DNA from 3 places in the Pseudomonas huanghezhanensis genome. Region 1 is predicted to be linked to each of the others. Evidence: predicted binding sites of a transcription regulator. Region 1 holds the regulator's gene; each other region holds the start of a gene.
The links. The regulator FliA, encoded in region 1, starts transcription of late flagellar genes. The targets are predictions, from matches to a motif close to CTAAAGTTTNNNNNNNNNNNGCCGNTAA.
Positions count from the first base shown of each region.

Region 1 (8,054 bases):
GCGACCCACTTGAACCAGATTCTCTACAAGCACTCTCATGAGCTGATCGGCCACGAAGAAGTGCAGCAATTGATGCAGTTGCTGGCCAAGGGCTCGCCCAAGCTGGCTGAGGAACTGGTCCCCGGTATTCTTTCGTTGTCTGCGCTGCTCAAAGTGTTGCAGGCGTTGCTCGCCGAACAAGTGCCGGTGCGCGACATTCGCAGCATCGCGGAAGCCATCGCCAACAACGCTGCGCGGAGTCAAGATACCGCCGCGTTGGTGGCCGCAGTGCGGGTCGGATTGTCCCGCGCAATCGTCCAAAGCATTGTGGGCATTGAGCCGGAGCTGCCTGTTATCACGCTTGAGCCAAGGTTGGAACAGATATTGCTCAATAGTCTTCAGAAGGCAGGTCAGGGTCAGGAAGAAGGCGTTCTGCTCGAACCGAGCATGGCTGAAAAGCTGCAACGCTCGTTGATCGAAGCAGCACAGCGTCAGGAGATGCAAGGGCAACCCGTGATCTTGCTGGTTGCAGGTCCGGTTCGCGCCATGTTGTCCCGCTTTGGACGCCTGGCAGTACCGAACATGCATGTGTTGGCGTATCAGGAAATTCCTGACAACAAGCAAGTCACCATCGTAGCGACTGTCGGGCCGAACGGCTGAGGTAGTGAGTCATGCAAGTTAAGCGTTTTTTCGCCGCCGATATGCGACAAGCCATGAAACTGGTTCGTGATGAATTGGGCGCCGAGGCGGCCATCATCGGTAACCGGCGGATTGCAGGTGGCGTGGAACTGACTGCCGCGCTGGATTACAAGCTGTCGGCCCTGGCGCCGCGCGTGCCGAACATCGAACTTGAAGACGAACTGCGTAAGACACAGTCGCGCATCGTGTCGGCTCAAGCTGAGCTGGGCGGCGGTGGCGAAGTGGACGCTTCGGTTAATCGCCAACTGTTCGCCGGCTTGCCGCTGAGCGCTGACGACAAACACATCGAGCCTACGCTGGACGAGCCGTTCCGCCCTTCGGTACACGCGGCCATCGCCGCTGAGCGTGCAGAGCGCGCTGCCGTGAGCGAGCCTGCGGTCGGTCAGCGCGCCTATGAATCGATGCGTTCTGAATTGAATGGCCTGCGCGAGTTGCTGGAAGTACAGCTGGGCTCACTGGCATGGAATCAGCTGCAAGGCAGTCGCCCGTCGCAGGCCAATCTGTGGCGTCGCCTGCAACGCGTCGGTCTGTCCGGCCCGTTGTCTCGCGACCTGCTGGCGATGGTGCCCAACACCGACGATCAGCAGCACGCCTGGCGCATGCTTCTGGCGCATCTGGCCCGTATGATCGCGACCCCCGAGATAGAGCCTCTGGAAGAGGGCGGTGTGATTGCCATGGTCGGTCCTGCCGGCATGGGCAAGACCACCACGCTGGCCAAGCTCGCGGCCCGCTACGTACTCAAATACGGCTCGCAGAACATCGCGCTGGTGAGCATGGACAGTTTTCGTATCGGCGCCCAGGAGCAACTCAAGACTCTGGGACGCATCTTGAATGTTCCGGTAACCCACGTCGATCCGGGCCAGTCACTGGCTCAGGCGCTGGAGCCGCTGCTGCGCAAACGCGTGGTGCTGATCGACACCGCAGGCCTGCAAGCCAGCGATCCAGCACTGCGCATGCAGCTCGAAAGCCTTGCAGGGCGTGGCATCAAGTCGCGCAATTATCTGGTACTCGCCACCACCAGCCAGAAGCAGGTGCTGACGGCGGCGTATCACAGTTACAAGCGTTGCGGCCTGTCCGGGTGCATCCTGACCAAGCTCGACGAAACCGCCAGCCTCGGAGAGGTGTTGAGCCTGGCGATCAGTCACGAGTTGCCTGTGGCCTATCTCACCGATGGTCCACGGATACCGGATGATCTGCATTTGCCGCGCCGGCACCAGTTGGTGAGTCGAGCGGTCAGCGTGCAGATGCAGGAGGAGCCGAGCGAGGAAGCAATGGCTGATATGTTTGCGGATCTTTATCACAACCCAGGCAAGCGTGTGGGTTAGGTGAAGAATATGACACTGGAATACACCCACCTAGATGGTCTGCCAGGCATTGTTCAAACAACGAACGTGCAGCCCGACATGTGGCTTAGGTCTAAGCAAGACAAGGTAAACAATTAACATGGGCAGCATGCATCCCGTACAGGTTATCGCAGTGACCGGTGGTAAAGGCGGCGTAGGCAAGACGAACGTGTCGGTGAACCTCTCACTGGCACTGGCCGAGCTTGGTCGCCGCGTCATGTTGATGGACGCCGATCTGGGTCTGGCCAACGTTGACGTTCTACTGGGTCTTACCCCTAAACGCACCCTGGCCGATGTCATCGAAGGCCGGTGCGAGCTGCGTGACGTCCTGCTGCAAGGCCCGGGCGGCATCCGCATCGTACCGGCGGCGTCGGGCACGCAGAGCATGGTTCACCTGACGCCTGCGCAACACGCCGGCTTGATTCAGGCTTTCAGCGACATCGGCGACAACCTCGACGTGCTGGTGATCGACACCGCTGCCGGGATTGGCGAGTCGGTGGTCAGCTTCGTACGCGCAGCCCAGGAAGTATTGCTGGTAGTGTGTGACGAGCCGACTTCGATCACCGATGCCTACGCGCTGATCAAATTGCTCAACCGCGACCACGGCATGAACCGTTTCCGCGTGCTGGCCAACATGGCGCAAAGCCCGCAGGAAGGCCGCAACCTGTTCGCCAAGCTGACCAAGGTCACGGACCGCTTCCTCGACGTTGCTTTGCAGTACGTCGGCGCCGTGCCTTACGACGAGTGCGTACGCAAGGCTGTGCAGAAGCAGCGTGCGGTGTATGAGGCGTTCCCGCGCTCCAAATGCTCACTGGCGTTCAAAGCCATTGCGCAGAAGGTGGACACCTGGCCGTTGCCGGCCAATCCGCGCGGGCATCTGGAATTTTTCGTCGAACGTCTGGTGCATCAAACCAGCGCGGGGCCTGTGTCATGACAGCAAGTGGGTATCGCATGTACAGCAAATCATCCCGTGATTCCCAATACGAGCTGATCGAGCGCTACGCGCCTCTGGTCAAGCGGATCGCCTACCACTTGCTGGCGCGTCTGCCAGCCAGCGTGCAGGTCGAAGATCTGATCCAGGCCGGCATGATCGGTCTGCTCGAAGTCTCGACCAAGTACGACTCCACCAAAGGCGCGAGTTTTGAGACCTACGCCGGGATTCGTATCCGCGGCGCGATGCTCGACGAAGTGCGCAAAGGTGACTGGGCGCCGCGTTCGGTGCATCGCAATACGCGCATGGTCAGTGACGCGATTCGGGCAATTGAAGCAAAAACAGGTCGTGATGCTAAAGATCACGAGGTTGCGGCCGAACTCCAATTGAGTCTCGATGATTATTACGGGATTTTGAACGATACCTTGGGCAGCCGATTGTTCAGTTTCGACGACCTCCTGCAGGACGGCGAACATGAAGGGCTGCACGAGGACGGCGCAAGCCAGTCGCTCGAGCCGTCGCGTGATCTGGAAGACGAGCGTTTCCAGAGCGCGTTGGCCGATGCCATTGCCAACCTGCCAGAGCGTGAACGGCTGGTGTTGGCGCTGTACTACGACGAAGAGCTGAACCTCAAGGAAATCGGTGAGGTCCTGGGGGTCAGCGAATCGCGTGTCAGTCAGTTACATAGCCAGTGCGCAGCTCGTTTGCGAGGGCGTTTGGGAGAGTGGCGAGCGCGTTGACAGGCAACGCGGCGGACCTTTTTGGGTCCGTGTTGCCTGTAAAGCCGGCTGTGCAGAGCGTTCGTGGGAAACAAGAGAGACAAGGCTGGAGCCGGTCAGCACAGGCGCATATCGCGTGCGTCGCGCCGTACTTCACGTCTGTTGATTTGCCAAGCCCGTCGTCGTTTCGTACAGCCCGGTCAAGGAACTGTGCCGGTTTTGATTGAACGCGCGTCCAGGTGCTGGACGCGTTAAAGACTGCTTGGAGGTCGAATTGGACAAGAACATGAAAATCCTCATCGTTGATGACTTCTCAACGATGCGGCGGATCATAAAAAACCTGTTGCGTGACCTTGGGTTCACCAACACGGCCGAAGCGGATGACGGCATGACCGCATTGCCCATGCTGCAAAGCGGCTCCTTTGACTTTCTGGTCACTGACTGGAACATGCCTGGCATGTCCGGTATCGACTTGTTGCGTCAGGTGCGTGCCGATGAGCGTCTGCGCAGTCTGCCGGTATTGATGGTCACCGCTGAAGCCAAGCGTGAGCAGATCATCGAAGCTGCTCAGGCAGGCGTTAACGGATATGTGGTCAAGCCTTTCACGGCGCAAGTTCTGAAAGAAAAAATCGAGAAGATATTCGAGCGCGTCAATAGCTGATGTTCGCTGCGAGGGCGCTATGGATTCCAAAGATTCGTCAATGGGTGACTTTGAGTCGACCCTGAAGAAACACGCACAGGAGCTGGTCGAGAGCCTTGAAAAAGGCAAATTCGGCGAAGCCGTGCAACTTATCCATGAGCTTAACCAGACCCGCGACCGAGGCCTGTATCAGGAAGTCGGCAAGCTGACGCGCGAGCTGCACAGTGCAATCGTCAATTTCCAGATTGACCCGCACATGCCGCAAGCCGAGGAAGTCTCGCAGATCACTGATGCCACCGAACGTCTTGGTTACGTGGTCAGGCTGACTGAGAACGCTGCCAACCGCACGATGGATCTGGTCGAGCAAAGCACCCCGCTGATGCACGGACTCACGGCTGACGCAAAAGCATTGAGCGTCGACTGGGGGCGCTTCATGCGTCGCGAGATCAGTGCCGATGAATTTCGTGATCTGGCGCGACGTGTCGATGTTTTCCTGACGCGCAGCGAGACGGAGACCCATGAAGTCGCCGGCCACCTCAACGACATTTTGCTGGCCCAGGATTACCAGGATCTCACTGGTCAGGTGATCAAGCGCGTCACCCAGTTGGTGACCGAAGTGGAGAGCAATCTGCTCAAGCTGGTGCTCATGGCCAGTCAGGTCGATCGCTTTGCCGGCATCGAACATGACCAGGAAGTGTTCCGTCAGGAAAAAGAACAAGAAAAACTTCATTCCAAGGGTGAAGGTCCGCAGATTCATGCCGATAAACGTGAAGACGTCGTATCCGGTCAGGATGATGTAGACGATCTGCTATCCAGCCTGGGTTTCTAGGTTCTCAGTAAGAAGAGGTTATGAGCCTGCTGCGTGTTGTTTGACCGCATCAGGCTCTGCCACTGGCGACTCAGCGCAAGACCTGGATCGGTTGACGGTTAATTTTAGGAGCACCCCCCCAATGAGCTTCGGCGCCGATGAAGAAATCCTTCAGGATTTTCTGGTAGAGGCCGGCGAGATTCTCGAGCTGTTGTCAGAGCAGTTGGTCGAGCTGGAAAGCCGACCGGACGATGCGGACCTGCTCAATGCAATTTTTCGCGGTTTCCACACTGTAAAAGGGGGCGCTGGCTTCCTCCAACTCAATGAGCTGGTTGAATGCTGCCACATCGCCGAAAACGTCTTCGACATCTTGCGCAAAGGCGAGCGTCGAGTGGACGCCGAACTCATGGACGTGGTCCTTGAAGCGCTTGACGCCGTCAACAGTATGTTCGGTGAAGTGCGTGAGCGCACTCAAGTCACCCCGGCAACGCCAGAGCTGCTGGCAGCGCTGGCACGTCTGGCAGAGCCTGCTTCTGCCGATGAAGTCGCGGCCGCTCCGGTTGAGGTCGAACCAGTGGCTGAAGCGCCATCCGATGACATCACTGACGACGAATTCGAACAACTGCTGGACTCGCTGAATGCGGTCAAGGCCCAGGCGGCCGGTGCCCCGACACTCAGTGCAGCGCCGGTAACGCCGGTGGTGGCGGCTTCTGCCCCTGCTGCCGGTTCAAGCGATGACATCACGGACGCCGAGTTCGAGTCGCTGCTTGATCAACTGCATGGCAAAGGTCAGTTCGCGGTGGATGCTGTTGCAACCCCGGCGCCTGCTGCACCGGTGGTCAGCAAGTCTTCCGATGAAATCACCGACGATGAATTCGAATCGCTGCTCGATCAACTGCATGGCAAAGGTACGTTTTCAGCTGACGCGGGCGCCAATACCCCGCCAGCCGCTGCAACGCCTGCCGCACTTGCCAAGCCCGCTGCTCCGGCTGCGTCGTCAAGTGGCAAGCCGTCGGACGAAATCAGCGATAACGAATTCGAAGACCTGCTGGACCAATTGCACGGCAAAGGCAAGTTCGAGCCAGCGGTAGCGACAGCTGCCGCCACCGCTGCGCCTGTCAAGAAACCTGAGCCGGCGAAAGCCGAGCCTGCCAAGGCCGAACCGGCCAAAGCGGCGGCTGCCGCCCCAGTTGCCAAGCCTGCCCCCGCGCCGGTCAAAGCAGCCGCGCCGGCTTCCGAGAAGCCTGGTCCGTCTGAAGCAGAAACCACCGTGCGCGTTGACACCGCACGGCTGGACGAAATCATGAACATGGTCGGCGAACTGGTGCTGGTGCGTAACCGCCTGGTGCGCCTGGGTGCCAACAGCGCTGATGAAGCTATGTCCAAAGCTGTGTCCAATCTGGACGTGGTGACGGCTGACCTGCAAACCGCGGTGATGAAGACCCGGATGCAGCCGATCAAGAAAGTCTTCGGCCGCTTCCCTCGACTGGTCCGCGATCTGGCGCGGCAGTTGAAGAAAGAAATCAACCTGGAACTTGTAGGCGAAGAAACCGACCTGGACAAAAACCTGGTCGAGGCGCTGGCCGATCCGCTGGTCCACTTGGTGCGTAACGCCGTGGACCACGGCATTGAATTGCCGGAAGAGCGCGAGGCGTCGGGCAAGTCCCGTGGCGGTCGCGTGGTGCTCTCGGCGGAGCAGGAAGGCGACCACATCCTGTTGTCGATTTCCGATGACGGCAAGGGCATGGACCCGGTAGTACTGCGCGCAATCGCCGTCAAGCGTGGCGTGATGGACAAAGACGCCGCCGACCGACTGAGCGACAGCGACTGCTACAACCTGATCTTCGCGCCGGGCTTCTCGACCAAGACCGAGATTTCCGACGTGTCGGGCCGTGGTGTGGGCATGGACGTGGTGAAAACCAAGATTTCCCAGCTCAATGGCTCGATCAATATCTACTCGACCAAAGGACAGGGCTCGAAGATCGTCATCAAGGTGCCGCTGACGCTCGCGATCATGCCGACGCTGATGGTGATGCTGGGCAACCAGGCGTTTGCGTTCCCGCTGGTCAACGTCAATGAAATCTTCCACCTCAACCTGTCGACCACCAATGTCGTCGATGGCCAGGAAGTGGTGATCGTTCGGGACAAGGCACTGCCGCTGTTCTACCTCAAGCGCTGGCTGGTCAGCTCCGCTGCTCACGAAGAGCAGCACGAAGGCCACGTGGTGATTCTTACGGTTGGCACCCAGCGCATCGGCTTTGTCGTCGATCAACTGGTGGGCCAGGAAGAGGTGGTGATCAAGCCGCTGGGCAAGATGTTGCAGGGTACGCCGGGTATGTCGGGCGCCACCATCACAGGTGATGGCCGCATTGCGTTGATCCTTGACGTACCGAGCATGCTCAAGCGTTACGCCGCACGGCGTATCTGATTCTAGGTGAGCGGGCCGCTTCAGGCCCGTTTCGCTCTATGGAGTGTTTATGGCAGTCAAGGTCTTGGTGGTCGACGATTCAGGGTTTTTCCGTCGCCGCGTCTCGGAAATTCTCTCTTCAGATCCCACGATTCAAGTAGTTGGCACTGCAACCAATGGCAAGGAAGCCATTGAGCAAGCTCTGGCTCTCAAGCCTGATGTGATTACCATGGACTACGAAATGCCGATGATGGATGGCATTACGGCGGTTCGGCACATCATGCAGCGCTGCCCGACGGCGGTACTGATGTTCTCCTCGCTGACGCACGAAGGCGCCCGCGTGACCCTCGACGCGCTCGATGCTGGCGCGGTTGATTTTCTGCCGAAAAATTTCGAAGACATCTCGCGCAACCCCGAAAAGGTCAAGCAGATGCTCTGTGAAAAGGTCCACACCATTTCCCGGAGCAACCGTCGTTCTTCCAGCTACGGCAGCACGCCGACGCCGACGCCGGCTCACGCGCCATCGCC
Region 1 covers NZ_CP113949.1:1,985,212-1,993,265, forward strand. The annotation lists gene flhA (flagellar biosynthesis protein FlhA) at 1-639, shown strand, start outside; gene flhF (flagellar biosynthesis protein FlhF) at 651-2,003, shown strand; gene fleN (flagellar synthesis regulator FleN) at 2,122-2,955, shown strand; gene fliA (RNA polymerase sigma factor FliA) at 2,952-3,692, shown strand; gene OYW20_RS08875 (chemotaxis response regulator CheY) at 3,958-4,332, shown strand; gene OYW20_RS08880 (protein phosphatase CheZ) at 4,352-5,140, shown strand; gene OYW20_RS08885 (chemotaxis protein CheA) at 5,262-7,547, shown strand; gene OYW20_RS08890 (protein-glutamate methylesterase/protein-glutamine glutaminase) at 7,597-8,054, shown strand, end outside.

Region 2 (8,054 bases), 2.4 Mb from region 1:
GCGCAAGTTGCCCCAATGCCGTCCATCGAAGAAAAACGGCACGTCGATCTCGGTCATTATTTCGCCGGTGTCGCGCAGGTAGGTCTGCAACAGGAAGCGCTGTTTATTCCCCGCCGCACGCAGGCCTATAGGGTCGGAGAACATGCGTTTGTTCCGGCAAACAGGCAGGTCGACTTCACGATTGCCGGTAGGTTTTTGTGAAACCCAACTGTTGTTGACCGGGCAGTAACCCTTGGCGTCGACGATGAACGTAACCTTGCCGCCGCGTGTGCCCTTGGTGAGCTTGTCGCACTCCTCCTGACACACTTGGGCGAAGCGCTCGGTGTAACTGGTCATGAATTGCTTCGGATCGGTGTTCGGAATCGGTTTGTAGGTCTGATCGAACAGATTGACGCCCTGCCCCAGCAGCTCAGCCAGGCGCGATTGCAAAACGTCGCGGCAATGGCTGGCACGCGTGATTGCAGCGTCCAGCTGCCCGTGACCGAGAACGAATTTGCCCAGCAGCGCTTGCACCTTTTCTGCCACGCCGGACAGGTCGCGGGTGGCGGTCGCCGAATGCTGCATGCGCTGATCAATGGACTGACTGTCGGCATGGATCTGCGTGACGCGTTCGTTGATGCCTGTGTTGCTGTCGGCAAATTGCTGGATGTGCCCAGCGATGTCGGCGAGCTTGCCGTTGGTGGACTCAAAGTCAACGATCATGCTCTCGAAATGGCCGGAAGCGCGTTCGACCACTTTCTGGGTTTCACGCGCACTGTGGCTGATCTGCGTGGTCTGCTCGTGGGTGGAGCCAACTTCCAGCAGCATCGCATCGATGTTTTGCGAGATGTCCTCCGTGGCACGGCTGACGTTTTGCGCCAACGTGCGCACTTCATCGGCAACCACGGCGAAACCACGGCCGCTTTCGCCCGCACGCGCCGCTTCAATGGCCGCGTTGAGCGCCAGCAAGTTGGTTTGGGAGGATATCTGCTGGATCAGCCCGACGATGGATTTGATGCTTGAAGAGCGTTGATTCAGCGCTGACACCAGCGTGCCGAACTCATTGAGACTGCGGGAGATTTCCCCGATGTTGCCCGTCACCTCAAGCAGCTCGGAATAGGACGCACGCGCCATGCTCAGGTTCTGCGCGGTGGTACTGGAAATGCCTTGCGTCTGCTGCGACACCTCCTCGATGCGGCCCACGGCGGTGTTGCTCTGCTCCATCACTTCTTTGGCAAAACGTGCCTGGTGCGTAGCGCTGTCACTGGAATCACTGATGTTCTTCAGCGAACGCGCCGACTCCACGGCGATGTGCACCGTCAACGCCTGAACGTTGCTGATGATCTCGCGCTGCTTGGCCAGAAAGCGGTTGCAGGTACTGGCCAACACACGAATCTCGTCGTGGGTCAGTAACGGCAGATCCTTCGACAGATCGCCCTCACCGTTGGCGATGCCCTCAAGTGCTTTGGTCATGTAGGTCACGGGCCGCACGATCAGGTGTCGGAAGTACCAGACCATGAAACTGACCATGCACAGCGTGAACAGGGTGCTGATGAGAATGGCACGGCTGAGCAGGTCGAGCTTGCCCTGGATCTGGACCAGCAAACCCGCGTCCAGCTGCATGCTGCGCAGGAGCAGCACGATGTCTGCACGGATGCTCAGCGCAACCCAGTACAGCAGGCCACTCACCACCACCAACAGAAAAAGGCTCGACAGCTTTTTGGTCAGTGAGTCGAAGAATTGCCTTTCAATAGACTCATAGAAGGCCTTTAACGTCTGCATGCCGTGACTCCCTGGGGCAAGGTGGAAAGTGGTGCTCTAGGTGATGTGAATCGGCTGCTGTCACGAAAGCTTTAACGACGAATGGTACTTACTCGCAAAGCGCTTGCCTTGCGAACCCATTTGTTGCCCCAGATCATCTGGTAACCGGTCAACGAACGCACGGACGTCAGCGCGCTACCCGGTGTTTTACATAGATAACCCCTGCGCCTGAGGCCGCCGCCGTTCGGGTCTGAAGCTCGAATGCGCTGTTCTGCGCCCTGATCAAGTCACTCAACTTTTTATGACCGTGGGTGCGTGGATCGAACTCCGGGCGCAACTTGGTGATGTTGGTGCCCAGTGCCCCTAACTGCGCCCAGCCTTCATCGTCGGCGATGTCATCCAGCACTTTGGCAATGAACGCTACCGGCACTTTGGGCTTTTTCTGTTCAGCCGGCGCTGCAACGGTTTTCGCAGCCTCGTTGGTGGACGACTGCGATTCTGTGGCTGCAGGCACTTCGTGCCCCTCGGACGGCGCAATTGCATCTTCGCGCAGCAGTTCGGTGTAGATGAACTTGTCGCAGGCGGATACGAACGGTCTGGGGGTTTTCTCTTCGCCAAAGCCATACACCGTCAGCCCTTCTTCACGCAGGCGGGAGGCGAGCCGGGTGAAGTCACTGTCGCTGGACACCAGGCAGAACCCGTCGAAGCGCCGGGTGTAGAGCAAGTCCATGGCGTCGATGATGAGCGAGCTGTCGGTCGCGTTTTTGCCTTTGGTGTAGGCGAATTGCTGAATGGGCTGGATCGAGTGTTCGAGAAGGACTTTTTTCCAGCCGCCCAGTTGAGGGCCGGTCCAGTCACCGTAGATGCGCTTTACGTTGGCGACGCCATATTTGGCGATTTCTTCGAAGAGACCCTCGACGATGGCGGCGGGCGCATTGTCGGCGTCAATCAATACAGCGAGGTGTTTTTGCGAGTGGTTGGCAGCTGAAGTGGCCATGGTTCGTCCTTGTAGGAAGTTGGCCAAACATACCGCTAAACCGTGTTGGAAACATGCTCATAAATCGGGGTAGTTGAAGGTATCAATCACGTGCCTGACCAAAAAAAAGCGCCTGCAGAAGGACAACTCCTGCAGGCGCCTGAACGCTACATCTTCACTTCACATCACTTCACATCGAAACGGTCCAGGTGCATTACCTTGGTCCAGGCTGCCACGAAGTCTTTGACGAACTTCTCATGCGCATCGGCGCTGCCATAGACTTCGGCCAACGCGCGAAGCTGGGCGTGTGAGCCAAAGACCAGATCGACCCGCGTGCCGGTCCATTTAACAGCGCCGGTTTTACGGTCGCGGCCCTGGAACTCATCCTTGGCGGGCGACGTGGCGTTCCACTCAGTGCTCATGTCGAGCAGGTTGAGGAAGAAGTCATTGGTCAGTGCGCCGGGACGTTGCGTGAATACCCCGTGTTTGCTCTGCCCGACGTTGGTTTCAAGGACACGCAGACCGCCCACCAACACCGTCATTTCCGGTGCGGTCAATGTCAGCAGTTGCGCCTTGTCGACCAGCAACGCCTCGGCCGAAACGGTGTACTTGCCCTTCTGGTAGTTACGGAAGCCATCGGCGATCGGCTCAAGGAAGCCGAACGACTCGACATCGGTCTGCTCCTGGGAAGCATCCATACGGCCTGGCGTGAAAGGTACGTTCACGCTCTGACCGGCGTTCTTCGCTGCAAGCTCTACGCCGGCATTGCCCGCCAGCACGATCAAATCCGCCAGCGAGATTTTCTTGCCGCTCGATTGCGCGCCGTTGAACTCGTTCTGGATGCCTTCAAGGGCACTCAGTACATGCGCCAGTTGCTCAGGCTGGTTCGACGCCCAGTCCTTCTGCGGGGCGAGACGAATACGGCTACCGTTGGCGCCGCCGCGCTTGTCGGAGCCACGGAAGGTGGAGGCAGATGCCCAGGCCGTCGAGACCAGCTGCGGCACGGACAGGCCCGAAGCGAGAATCTTGCTCTTGAGCGAGGCAACGTCGGCCTCATCGACCAGCGCGTGATCAACCTCAGGAATCGGGTCTTGCCAAAGCAGTTCTTCAGCCGGCATTTCCGGACCGAGGTAACGTGCCAATGGACCCATGTCTCGGTGGGTCAGCTTGAACCATGCGCGGCCAAACGCGTCGGCCAGCTGATCCGGGTTATCGCGGAAGTTACGGGAAATCGGCTCGTAGATCGGATCGAAGCGCAACGCCAGGTCCGAGGTCAACATGGTCGGTGCGTGTCGTTTGTTCGGGTCGTGAGCGTCCGGAACAGTACCGGCACCGCCGCCGTTTTTCGGGATCCACTGATGCGCGCCGGCAGGGCTCTTGGTCAGTTCCCACTCAAAGCGGAAGAGGTTTCCCAGATACTCGTTGCTCCACTGGGTAGGCGTCGAGGTCCAGGTCACTTCCAGGCCGCTGGTGATGGTGTCAGCGCCCTTGCCGGTGCCGAAGCTGTTTTTCCAGCCAAAACCTTGTTGCTCCAGATCAGCCGCTTCAGGCTCCGCGCCCACGTTGTCTGCCGGGCCTGCACCGTGGGTTTTACCGAAGGCGTGGCCGCCGGCGATCAACGCTACGGTCTCTTCATCGTTCATGGCCATGCGGCCGAATGTTTCACGAATATCTATGGCCGATGCGACCGGGTCTGGCCGACCTTCAGGGCCTTCCGGGTTCACATAGATCAGGCCCATCTGCACTGCGGCAAGCGGGTTCTCGAGATTGCGCTCAGGGTTGTGATTACGGCTTTCTTCGTTGCCGTGATTTTCAGGCTCGGCGACCAGCGTGCCGTCGCCAGGCTGTTGCATTTCCTTCTGCGCGCCGTAGCGATCTTCGCCGCCCAGCCACGTGGTTTCAGAACCCCAGTACACTTCTTCCTCTGGCTCCCACACGTCAGGACGACCACCCGAGTAGCCGAATGTCTTGAAGCCCATGGACTCCAGCGCAACGTTGCCGGTGAGGATGATCAGGTCAGCCCAGGAAATCTTGCGGCCGTATTTTTGCTTGATCGGCCAGATCAGACGGCGCGCCTTGTCGAGGCTGACGTTATCGGGCCAGCTGTTGAGCGGCGCAAAACGCTGCTGCCCTGCCCCGGCGCCACCACGGCCATCACCGGTACGATACGTACCGGCACTGTGCCAGGCCATACGAATGAACAGTGGGCCATAGTGACCGAAGTCGGCCGGCCACCAGTCCTGCGAATCGGTCATCAGCGCGCGCAAGTCTTGCTTGACGGCGTTGAGGTCCAGGCTCTTGAATTCTTTGGCGTAGTCGAATTGCTCGCCCATCGGATCGGACAAGTCAGATTGCTGGTGAAGGATTTTCAGATTAAGTTGTTTCGGCCACCAATCGCGATTGGTCGTACCGCCACCTGCGGCGTGATTAAAAGGGCATTTCGATTCGGTTGACATACTTTTATTTTCCTTAGCAGGTTTGAAACTTGAATCGGCCAGCGTGGCCTGAACCCGATCTAGACTAGCGGCCTGGGGCCAGAGCGCCAATAGAACTAAAACAACGGGTCGATAGCCAGAGTCTTTTACCACTTCACCTCATTTGGATGGGTGGAATATTGAGGCAAAAAAAGACCGATTCGTGACCTCTCGGAGAACAAATCAGCCTCTCTTTTTGTAACTTCTTAACTGTATAACCCCCTTCAACTACTGAAAAATACGGGCATCGAGCGTACCCACGATCAGGCTGGCACCGTGTGCGTTGAGATGATTGAAGTCTTGATAAAAGGAGCTGACATCCCCGATCAAGCAGGTCTGGCCCTTGCAGAACAGATCGTCCAGCTTCACCAGTTTGATGCGACCCCTTTCGTCATGACGCTCGAACAGCTCGCGTGAGTAGCGCTGTAACGCACCATGTTTGGCCAGCGGCACGGACACGTCGTTCACCAACTGCAATTTCTGCGACTCAGGGTCATCGGCCAGACGTGCAAGGCGGTAATACAGATTCTTGGGATTGATGGTTTGTTGCGGCACTTGCGCCACCACATAGAGCTGAGTGCCGATGCTTCGGTAGGCCTCGATCGTGCGGTCCAGCGCTTGGGTGAACACCCGGCGCGAGGCCTCTCGCGATTTGATGCGACTTTGCTCAGACACTAAAAAATATTTGCTCAGTTCGCTCTGCCCATAATCTCCATCGGTGTAGAGCGTCCAGCGCGCCACCAGCACCACGCGCTGGATGCCGTGGGACTTTACGTACTCAAACTCCCGATCCGCCAGCTGCGTACATACCCCTGGGTCATAGTTGCCGTTTGCCACGTCCAGACCCAGCAACGGAGGGCACCCCCCCAGCCCGATATGCACGATGGTTTCTGCGCGCCCCCTCGCTGCTGCATCGAACGCCGGCAGAAGTGCTTCTGAATGGCTGTCGCCGAACACTGCAAGATCGGGTGTGCCGTGCGGATTTGCCATGCCAAACAGGCAAAACCCTATACCGCGGCCCTTACCATCTGCATTGTGCTCACAGCGACTGCGCACCTCGGTTTCAGCAAATTCGCTGTCCAGCGCGCGGTCGATGTTAAAACGCTGATTGAAGCCGTTACTCAGATAGCCCGCCATCCCGAACGCCATGAATAGCACCGAGCCCAAGGCACCCAGGGTAAAAATCCGCTTGCGGCTAAAGGTGGTTTTTTGCCGGAAGGCCTGCTCGACATAGCGCCAGCTCAGATAAGCCAGCAGCAGCGATAACCCCGCCAACGGTAGCATCACAGCCGCCGACGGCTCTTTAAACGTGCTCTGCCGCGCAAAAGCGAAAACCGGCTGATGCCACAGGTAAGCGCTGTAGCTGATCAGCCCGATGAACACAAAGCCGCGACTGCTCAACACAGCGCCAACCCACGTCTTTGGCGTGGCAAACAGGATGATCAGCGCCGCCCCCAGCGTAGGCACAAGCGCGTTCAGGCCAGGGAATGGCGTGTTGCTGTCGAAGGCAAATACGGCATACGCAATCATCCCGATGCCAAGCAGCGCAGCCCATTGGTTGAGCGGGCCGCGTGCGTCCTCGACACGGGGTCGCCAGGAGAAGTAAAAGGCGATGAACGATCCGACCAAAAGCTCCCAGGCGCGGGCATGAAGCAGGTAGAAACTGGTGCTGGATCCCTGAGCGGCGCCCACTTGCGCCATCGTCAGACTGGCAACTGCACCGGCCGCCAGCAGCGCCAGGATCCACACCCGCCCCAACCTCCAGGTCAGCATAAGCAACAGCGGAAATAGAACGTAATATTGCTCCTCAACTGCCAGCGTCCAGGTGTGCAGCAAGGGTTTGAGTTCGGCAGAGGCATCGAAATAGCCGCTTTCAAGCCAGAAGAGCAGGTTCGATGAAAAAACCGGCACCGCTACCAGGCTTTTCGCGAAGTACTTGAAGTCCGGGGGGTCAAGAATGAGCCACGCCGCTGGCAGACAGATGAGCATCATCACAAACAGCGACGGAAGGATCCTGCGCGCCCGGCGTTCATAGAACGTAACCAGCGAAAACCTGCCAGCCATCATTTCGCTGAGAATGATCGAGGTGATCAGGTAACCGGAAATCACGAAGAACACATCGACCCCGACGAAACCGCCGGAGAACACGTGCAGGCCCGAATGAAACAGGATGACAGGAATGACAGCGACCGCGCGCAATCCATCGACTTCGGGGCGGTACTTGAGTGCAGGATTATGAACATTCCCCATGATCGGGATCTTCCTTGTGGGTGAGCAGGTGATTGGCAGCGCGATAAAAAGCCTGGCGACAACACGAGCTCACGCCGGAACGAAAACGTTCGAGCGTAGCTACCGCTAGCACATCGGTTTGAGATGAGGTGTGCCGCGAACGCGGCGGGAAAGAGTCGACGCAGTGCTGCGACGAGTCATGTTTATTACATCACCGCGCAATACCTGTCCAGCCGGGGGAGAAAAATGCGCGCATCCGCTTTTTAGCCCGCCATCTGCGCGGGGGGTTTGCCCTGACGCTGTCGCAAAAAGCCGCCTCTGTGTCACGGAAGATACATATGAGAAACGAGAAATAGAAACTCCCGACATTGATTCTCATTTGAGTGGCGCCCCGCTTGAGGCTGAGCCGCTGCGCCTTTGATTCTGAGCGCAGCCCGCAGGAGCGTGACTTGTCCGCGATGGGGTGCGCAGCAGCCCAGAAACCAGATGCCACCGTTGCATCGGCATACCGCAGGCCTGCCGCTTCGCGCCAGATCGTCGACAAGTCAACTCCTACGCCTTCGGCAGAAGCGGCGGCCAGGCGCTGCCCGCCCACGGGTTTTGCTTCTGGTGTGCGTCCTTCGTGATATGAGGTT
Region 2 covers NZ_CP113949.1:4,414,495-4,422,548, forward strand. The annotation lists gene OYW20_RS19965 (methyl-accepting chemotaxis protein) at 1-1,761, opposite strand, end outside; gene OYW20_RS19970 (NYN domain-containing protein) at 1,928-2,737, opposite strand; gene katG (catalase/peroxidase HPI) at 2,902-5,172, opposite strand; gene OYW20_RS19980 (acyltransferase family protein) at 5,419-7,440, opposite strand; gene OYW20_RS19985 (hypothetical protein) at 7,631-7,963, opposite strand.
Region 2: OYW20_RS19965 (methyl-accepting chemotaxis protein) is a predicted target of FliA. The motif match lies at 1,809-1,836, and genes of this name have one in related genera.

Region 3 (8,054 bases), 560 kb from region 1:
CGTACCGAACGCACCAGCCTGCTCGCGTACGGCAGCCTTCGGGTGTGGGAAGGCAAAGTCATCCCTGCGATCAAAAACCTGAAAAACGTCAATATCGCTGCCGTTCCGCAAGAGGTGCTGGAGACCTTGGCCAAGGACATGCCGCGGGTGATCAAGTGGGATGTGATGATCAGCGAAGGCACGATTTTCGTAACCGATGATCGCGGTCAGCACGAAGTTCAGCTGCAGTGGCTGGCAGGCGAGCGAGGCTGATCCTCGCTGTGCAACGGTGTCACACCCGAACCTGTTTCAGAAAAAAATCCTAGCGGAACCTGCATGCGCATCGAACCTCGTCTGTTGCCTGACACCCTGCCGTTTCTCGGCGACTTGCCACCCTTGCTGACCCGCCTGTATGCGGCGCGCGGCGTGCTCTCTCAAGACGAACTGGACAAGGGCCTGGCAAGGCTGATTCCGTATCAGCAGCTCAAGGGAATCGACGCGGCCGTGGATTTGCTGGTGACCGCGCTGCAGCAGCGCCAGCGCATTCTTATCGTCGGCGACTTCGATGCCGATGGCGCCACCGCAAGCACCGTGGGTGTGCTCGGATTACGTTTGCTCGGCGCAGCCCACGTGGATTATCTGGTGCCCAATCGCTTTGAGTTCGGCTACGGCCTGACGCCGGAGATCGTCAAGGTGGCGCTTGAGCGTACGCCGGACCTGCTGATGACCGTGGACAACGGCATCTCCAGTGTCGAAGGCGTGGCGGCGGCCAAAGCGGCGGGTTTGCAGGTACTGGTCACCGATCACCATTTGCCCGGTCACGAACTGCCGGCGGCCGATGCCATCGTCAACCCTAACCAGCCCGGCTGCACGTTTCCGAGTAAGTCGCTGGCAGGTGTGGGCGTGATTTTCTACGTGCTGATGGCGCTGCGAGCGCGGCTGCGGGACACAGGCTGGTTTGAGGCCAATGGCCGCGCCCAACCCAATCTGGGTGAGCTTCTGGATCTGGTCGCGCTGGGCAGTGTTGCCGACGTGGTGCCGCTGGACGCCAACAACCGGATTCTGGTGCACCAGGGCCTGATGCGTATTCGGGCCGGGCGAGCGCGTCCGGGGCTGCGGGCGATTCTCGAAGTCGCCAAGCGTGAGCCGTCGCGCATCACGTCGACCGATCTGGGATTCATTCTGGGGCCACGCTTGAATGCCGCCGGGCGTCTGGACGACATGAGCCTGGGCATCGAATGCCTGCTGTGCGAAGACGAGATCCAGGCGCGCGAGATGGCGGTCAAACTGGACGAGCTGAACCAGGACCGCAAATCCATCGAGCAGGGTATGCAGCGCGAGGCGTTGGCGCAGCTCAAGGATCTGCCGCTTGAATCCATGCCGTTTGGTTTGTGCCTGTACGAAGCCGAATGGCATCAAGGCGTGATAGGCATCCTCGCGTCCCGTATGAAAGAGCGCTATCACCGCCCGGTCATCGCCTTTGCCAGCGCTGGGGAAGGCGTACTCAAAGGGTCGGCGCGTTCGGTGCCGGGCTTTCATATTCGCGATGCGCTGGACGCAGTGGCGGCCAGGCATCCTCAGCTGATCAGCAAGTTTGGCGGCCATGCGATGGCGGCGGGGCTGTCGCTGCCGGCGGAGCATTTCCCGGCGTTTGCCGAAGCGTTCGATGCCGAAGTCCGGCGTCAACTCAACGAAGAAGACCTGACCGGGCGACTGTTGTCAGACGGCACCCTGGCGGTCGAAGAGTTTCACCTTGAACTGGCGCGGGCTTTGCGCAATGCAGGGCCTTGGGGTCAGCATTTTCCGGAGCCTCTGTTTCACGGGGTGTTCCAGCTGGTGGAGCAGCGCATCGTTGGCGAGCGGCACTTGAAGATGGTGCTCAAGACCGAATGTGGCAGCGTCAAGCTCGACGGCATTGCATTCAGTGTTGACCGCGACGTGTGGCCCAACCCCACCATTCGCTGGGTCGAGCTGGCGTACAAGCTGGACCTGAACGAATTCAGGGGCAATGAAACGGTTCAGCTGATGGTCGCTCACCTTTCGCCACGCTGATCACGGCGGCACTATCTTGGCTGAACCCTCGCTTCTCTCACGTTGTCGATTAGGCTCAATGTTCTGAAAAGGCACTGTGCCTGGAACCCTATTTTTCGACTTGAGAGGTCCCCATGAGCCTGCTGCTTGAACCCTACACCCTTCGTCAACTGACGCTGCTGAACCGCATCGCGGTGTCTCCCATGTGCCAATACAGCTGCGTTGATGGCCTGGCCAATGACTGGCATCTGGTCCACCTCGGCAGCCGCGCAGTGGGTGGCGCGGGTCTGATTTTCACGGAGGCCACTGCGGTCACTAAGGACGGACGCATCACCCCCGAAGACCTCGGCCTCTGGAACGATGAGCAGATCGAACCGTTGCAACGCATCACGCGTTTCATTGCGGCCCAAGGTGCCGTCGCGGGCATCCAGCTGGCGCACGCCGGACGCAAGGGCAGCACTTGGCGGCCATGGGTGAGCGAGCAGGGCACGATCCCGACCGAGCAGGGCGGCTGGCAGCCGTGGGGTGCATCGGACATCGCGTTCGATTCCCATCACAAAGCGCCGACGCCGCTGGATGAGGCTCAGATCAAAGAAGTGATCGACGCCTTTGTCGCCTCTGCCAAACGTGCGCTGACTGCCGGTTTCAAAGTGGTTGAATTACATGCGGCGCATGGCTACCTGCTGCACCAGTTTCTCTCCCCGCTGAGCAATCAGCGCAGCGATCAATACGGTGGTTCGTTCGAAAACCGTATCCGCCTGACGCTGGAAGTTACTGAGGCGGTGCGTGCTGTATGGCCGGAAGATCTGCCTGTGTTCGTGCGGGTTTCCGCGACCGATTGGGTAGAGGGGGGCTGGACTGTCGACGAGACCGTTGAGCTCTCACGGCGCTTGAAAGCCTTGGGCGTGGACTTGATCGATGTGTCATCGGGTGGCTCGGCCGCCAAGGCAGAGATTCCGGTGGGGCCGGGTTACCAGACCCGATTCGCCGAACGCGTGAAACAGGAAGCAGGCATCGCGACGGGCACGGTGGGCATGATCACCGAGCCTGCCCAGGCCGAACACATCCTGCGCACCGGTCAGGCGGATATGGTCCTGTTGGCGCGTGAGCTGCTGCGCGATCCGTACTGGCCGCTGCACGCTGACGAGCAGTTTGGCGCAAAGAAAGCAGTCTGGCCCGCACAGTACCAGCGCGCGACTCACCGTGATCAGCCGATCCACGAGTCCGACCTGCGCGACTGATCCTGTCGCACCTGTAGGCGCCGCGGTGTTGCTTTCCCGGCGCCTTTTGGCGCTCAACGCCCGCCCATTATCGTGATGTAGTCCTCAGCCCATCGGCTGTAGGGCACATACCTGCCGCCTTCGGCTTGTGGGGTTTTCCAGAAGGCGATCTTCTCGAACAGGTCGGTACCGTTTGTGGTGCAGCCCTGTGCACCCAGCAAATCGCTGGCATTGCAGGCTTGCGGTACGACGGGCAACGACCCAAACCAGGCCGCTATGTCGCCCTGAACCTTGGGTTGCAGCGACCAGTCCATCCATTTGTAGGCGCAGTTGGGGTGTTTTGCATCGGCGTGCAGCATGGTGGTGTCTGCCCAGCCGGTGGTGCCTTCTTGAGGGATGGTCGATGCAATGGGCTGTTTGTCCGCTCGCAGCCCATTGACCATGTAACCCCAGGAACCGGAGGCCGCGACGCCTTCGTTTTTCACGTCACTCATCTGCACCGTCGGGTCGTGCCAGTACCGGTGAATCAGCGGCTGCTGTTTTCGCAACAGCTCAAGCACCGCCGAGTACTGGGTTTCGGTCAACTGATAAGGGTCTTCGATTTCCAGATCCGGTTGTTCTGTCTTCAGGTACAGCGCGGCATCGGCGATGTAGATAGGCCCGTCATAGGCCTGTACGCGGCCCTTGTTCGGTTTGCCGTCCGGCAGGTCCTGAGCCTCGAACACCACGCTCCAGCTCACGGGCGGAGTCTTGAATATGTCGGTGTTGTACAGCAGCACGTTCGGCCCCCACTGATAGGGCGTGCCGTAGATTTTCTTATCGACCACATACCATTGGCCGCCCACCAGACGCGGATCTAGGTTTTTCCAGTTAGGGATCAGCGACGGGTCGATAGGCTGCACTCGCTTGCCGGCGATCAATCGACGCGATGCATCGCCTGATGCGGTCACAAGGTCATAACCGCCTGTGGTCATCAAACTGACCATTTCATCCGACGTTGCGGCGGTCTTGACGTTGATCTTGCAGCCGGTCTCTTCCTCGAAACCGCTGACCCAGTCATAAGCCTTGTCGTTGTCGCCACGTTCGATGTAACCCGGCCACGCCACGATATCGAGCTGGCCCTCGCCCTCGCCAACAGCCTTGACCGCTTCGGCTGCCTGCAACGTGCCACTGGCAAACAACGCGGTGATTACTGCGCTCAAAAGAGCGGTTTTGTGCACTGACATCGTGGGTGTTCTCTTCATTCAAGTGTTTTGGCAGGAATTCAGTGGATCAAAGGTTTTTCGCTCAAGGCCCCAACGGTCATCGTTCTTTAGGCCCGTGACGCGGCAGTGTGGGTTCAGTTGACATCTTCGCGCCAGCGCTCCAGGTGCAATTTCACTCGCAAGCAGCGCTGCGGTCGCATCAGAGACTAGCGGTGGGCCAAGTGCACGACAAATGCTTAATGCTGGCCGCCGTGCCTGATCAAATCGATCCACAGCGCTTGATTCGATCGGCCAGCGGTATCCGTAACATCTGGAAGCACTCCCGGGAACAGCGTGATTACAGTTCGTTTTAATCTGCCAGCCGTTGAATTTTCCGACGACAACTCAGGAGAACTCCTATGAACACCCGTGGTTTGCTCGATCAGTTGCTTAAATCCGGCCAAGAGATGCTGCAGAGCAAAACCGGCGGCGCTGCTCGCGCTCCCGGCAAAAGTGGTAGCCAGGGCGGGCTGAGTGATTTGCTGGGCAAAGTGGGCGGCGGCAATCTGGGCAGCTTGTTGTCCGGTGCAGGCGGCGGCGCGGCAGCTGCAGGCGCGATGGGTCTGCTGCTGGGCAATAAAGGTGCCCGCAAAATGGGCGGCAAAGTGTTGACCTACGGCGGGCTGGCCGCGCTGGGTGTGATTGCCTACAAGGCTTATGGCAATTGGCAGGCTAATCAGGGCAACGCGCCACAAACCGAGCCCCAGACCATCGACCGCGTGCCACCCGCGCAGGTTGAGCAGCACAGTGAAGCGATCCTTCGCGCACTGGTGGCCGCTGCCAAAGCTGATGGGCATGTCGATGATCGTGAGCGCGAGTTGATCGAAGGCGAATTCACCCGCCTGACCGGCGATCAAGAGTTGCAGCACTGGCTGCACGCCGAGCTGAACAAACCGCTCGACCCGTCCGACGTGGCCCGCGCTGCAAAGACCCCGGAAATTGCTGCAGAAATGTACATCGCCAGCGTGATGATGGTGGACGAAGAGCACTTCATGGAGCGCGCGTATCTGGATGAGCTGGCCAAGCAGCTCAAGCTGGACCCGGCGCTCAAGACAGAGCTGGAGACCCAGGTTCGTCAGGCGCAGTGATCCCTGCTGAGTGACGGGTTGACTGCCCGACACCATTCCCGTCGGAACGAGGCGTGCGCCCGAAGGTCGTGATTCGGTTTCAGCCTGTGCTGAACGCGTCGGCAACTTCGCGCGCAAACCCCGCTCCAACGGGTCTCTTGGCCGCCGTCCCGAAATTTGCGCCCGCCGGCGTTCTCTTCCGCCAACACCTTCACCTGCAATCCAAAGCAATCCCCAGCAAGTCTCCATCAAGCAGCTCGCCTTGATGCCGACAACGTGTAAGAAGCGTCCGATATTTACGTCGGGAATTAAGCGAGCCAACTCGGAAAGAGTCCAGTAACGGCGTAGTCCGCTGGGCTATACTCCGGCTCGTTTTGGATCGTCCATCGGTCCGCTTCTTGAACCCGGCGTGGCCGCTGGCGTTGAACTCTTGAGGGCTGACTGTGAAGAACTGGACGTTGCGTAAACGGATTTTGGCGAGCTTTGCCGTGATTATCGCGATCATGCTGTTGATGGTAGTGGTGTCATACACACGGCTATTGTCGATTCAGTCAAATTCAGAGGCCGTCAGCAATGAGGCCCTGCCAGGGGTTTATTACAGCACCCTGACTCGCAGTGCCTGGGTCGAGAGCTACCTGCGTACGCTGGAACTGCTGGGCGAGGGCGAAGGTCGACCTTTGACCCAGGAAGAAAAAGAGCAATACAAAGAGTTCGAGGTGCGCCTTGAAACCCAGCTCAATAACTATCGGGAAACCATTTTCGATGCGGCCGATCAGGCAGGTTTCGATAGCTTCCAGCGGATGCGTCAAGTCTTCAACAAGGCCTTGAACGACACGCTCCACGCCTATGAAACCAACGATTTCACCACTGCCCGGCAGATTTTCAAAGGGCGAGTGACCCCGACGTGGGTCGACGGTCGCCGCCAGCTCAACGACATCATTTTGCAAAACAAGAAAATGGCTGACGACGCCTCGTCCGCCATTTCATCCTCGGTCACGAGCGCCAAGATCAGCATGGGTATTTCGCTATTGATCGCCGTACTGGCGGCGGGCGCCTGCGGTCTGTTGCTGATGCGCACGATTCTGGCGCCGATGAACCGCATCGTGCGAATACTTGAAACCATGCGCACCGGCGATTTGAGCGGCCGACTGAACCTGGACCGCAATGACGAGTTCGGCGCCGTGCAGACCGGCTTCAACGACATGGTGACCGAGCTGGCCGCGCTGGTGTCCCAGGCGCAACGCTCTTCGGTTCAGGTGACGACCTCTGTCACTGAAATCGCTGCCACCTCCAAACAGCAACAGGCCACTGCCACGGAAACCGCCGCGACCACCACTGAAATTGGCGCGACCTCGCGTGAAATCGCCGCCACCTCGCGTGATCTGGTGCGCACCATGACCGAAGTCACCTCAGCCGCCGACCAGGCGTCGACCCTCGCAGGCTCCGGCCAGCAAGGCCTGGCCCGCATGGAAGAAACCATGCACTCGGTCATGGGCGCTGCCGACCTTGTGAACTCAAAGCTGGCGATCCTCAACGAGAAGGCCGGCAACATCAACCAAGTGGTCGTGACCATCGTCAAGGTCGCCGACCAGACCAACCTGCTGTCGCTCAACGCGGCCATCGAAGCCGAGAAAGCCGGTGAGTATGGCCGTGGTTTTGCCGTGGTCGCGACCGAGGTCCGGCGCCTGGCCGATCAGACCGCAGTGGCCACTTACGACATCGAACAAATGGTGCGTGAAATTCAGTCGGCCGTGTCTGCCGGCGTGATGGGCATGGACAAATTCTCTGAAGAAGTGCGCCGTGGCATGTTCGAAGTGACTCAGGTTGGCGAGCAGCTTTCGCAGATCATTCATCAGGTTCAGGCGCTCGCGCCCCGCGTACTGATGGTCAACGAAGGCATGCAGGCCCAGGCCACTGGCGCCGAGCAAATCAATCAGGCGCTGGTGCAACTGGGCGATGCCAGCAGTCAGACCGTGGAGTCCTTGCGTCAGGCCAGTTTCGCCATCGACGAGCTGAGTCAGGTGGCTGTCGGTCTGCGCGGCGGCGTGTCGCGCTTCAAGGTCTGAGCCAGGTCGATGATCGAGCACTCAGCCAGACGCGGGTCGCCCGTGTTGCCCAAGCACAAGCTGTTTCTGCTGTTTCGCATCGGCACCGAACGCTATGCGCTGGAAGCCGTTGAAGTGGCTGAAGTGCTGCCGCGTCTGACGCTCAAAGCCATCGCCCATGCGCCGCACTGGGTGGCCGGTGTGTTTGCCCATCGCGGCAGGGTTGTCCCGGTGATCGACCTGAGTGCACTGACGTTCGGGCAACCGGCGCAGTCGCGCACCAGCACGCGGCTGGTGCTGGTCCATTACCGGGCCGAGGCCGACGCGCCTGCGCAACTGCTGGGCCTGGTGCTGGAGCAGGCGACCGACACGCTGCGTTGCGCGCCTGCCGACTTCAAGGAATACGGTGTCGACAACCGCCAGGCGCCGTATCTGGGGCCGGTACGCGAGGACGCTTCCGGGCTGGTG
Region 3 covers NZ_CP113949.1:1,421,040-1,429,093, forward strand. The annotation lists gene OYW20_RS06325 (YaeQ family protein) at 1-252, shown strand, start outside; gene recJ (single-stranded-DNA-specific exonuclease RecJ) at 316-2,031, shown strand; gene OYW20_RS06335 (NADH:flavin oxidoreductase/NADH oxidase) at 2,145-3,251, shown strand; gene ydcS (putative ABC transporter substrate-binding protein YdcS) at 3,305-4,456, opposite strand; gene OYW20_RS06345 (tellurite resistance TerB family protein) at 4,834-5,562, shown strand; gene OYW20_RS06350 (methyl-accepting chemotaxis protein) at 5,985-7,607, shown strand; gene OYW20_RS06355 (chemotaxis protein CheW) at 7,617-8,054, shown strand, end outside.
Region 3: OYW20_RS06350 (methyl-accepting chemotaxis protein) is a predicted target of FliA. The motif match lies at 5,789-5,816, and genes of this name have one in related genera.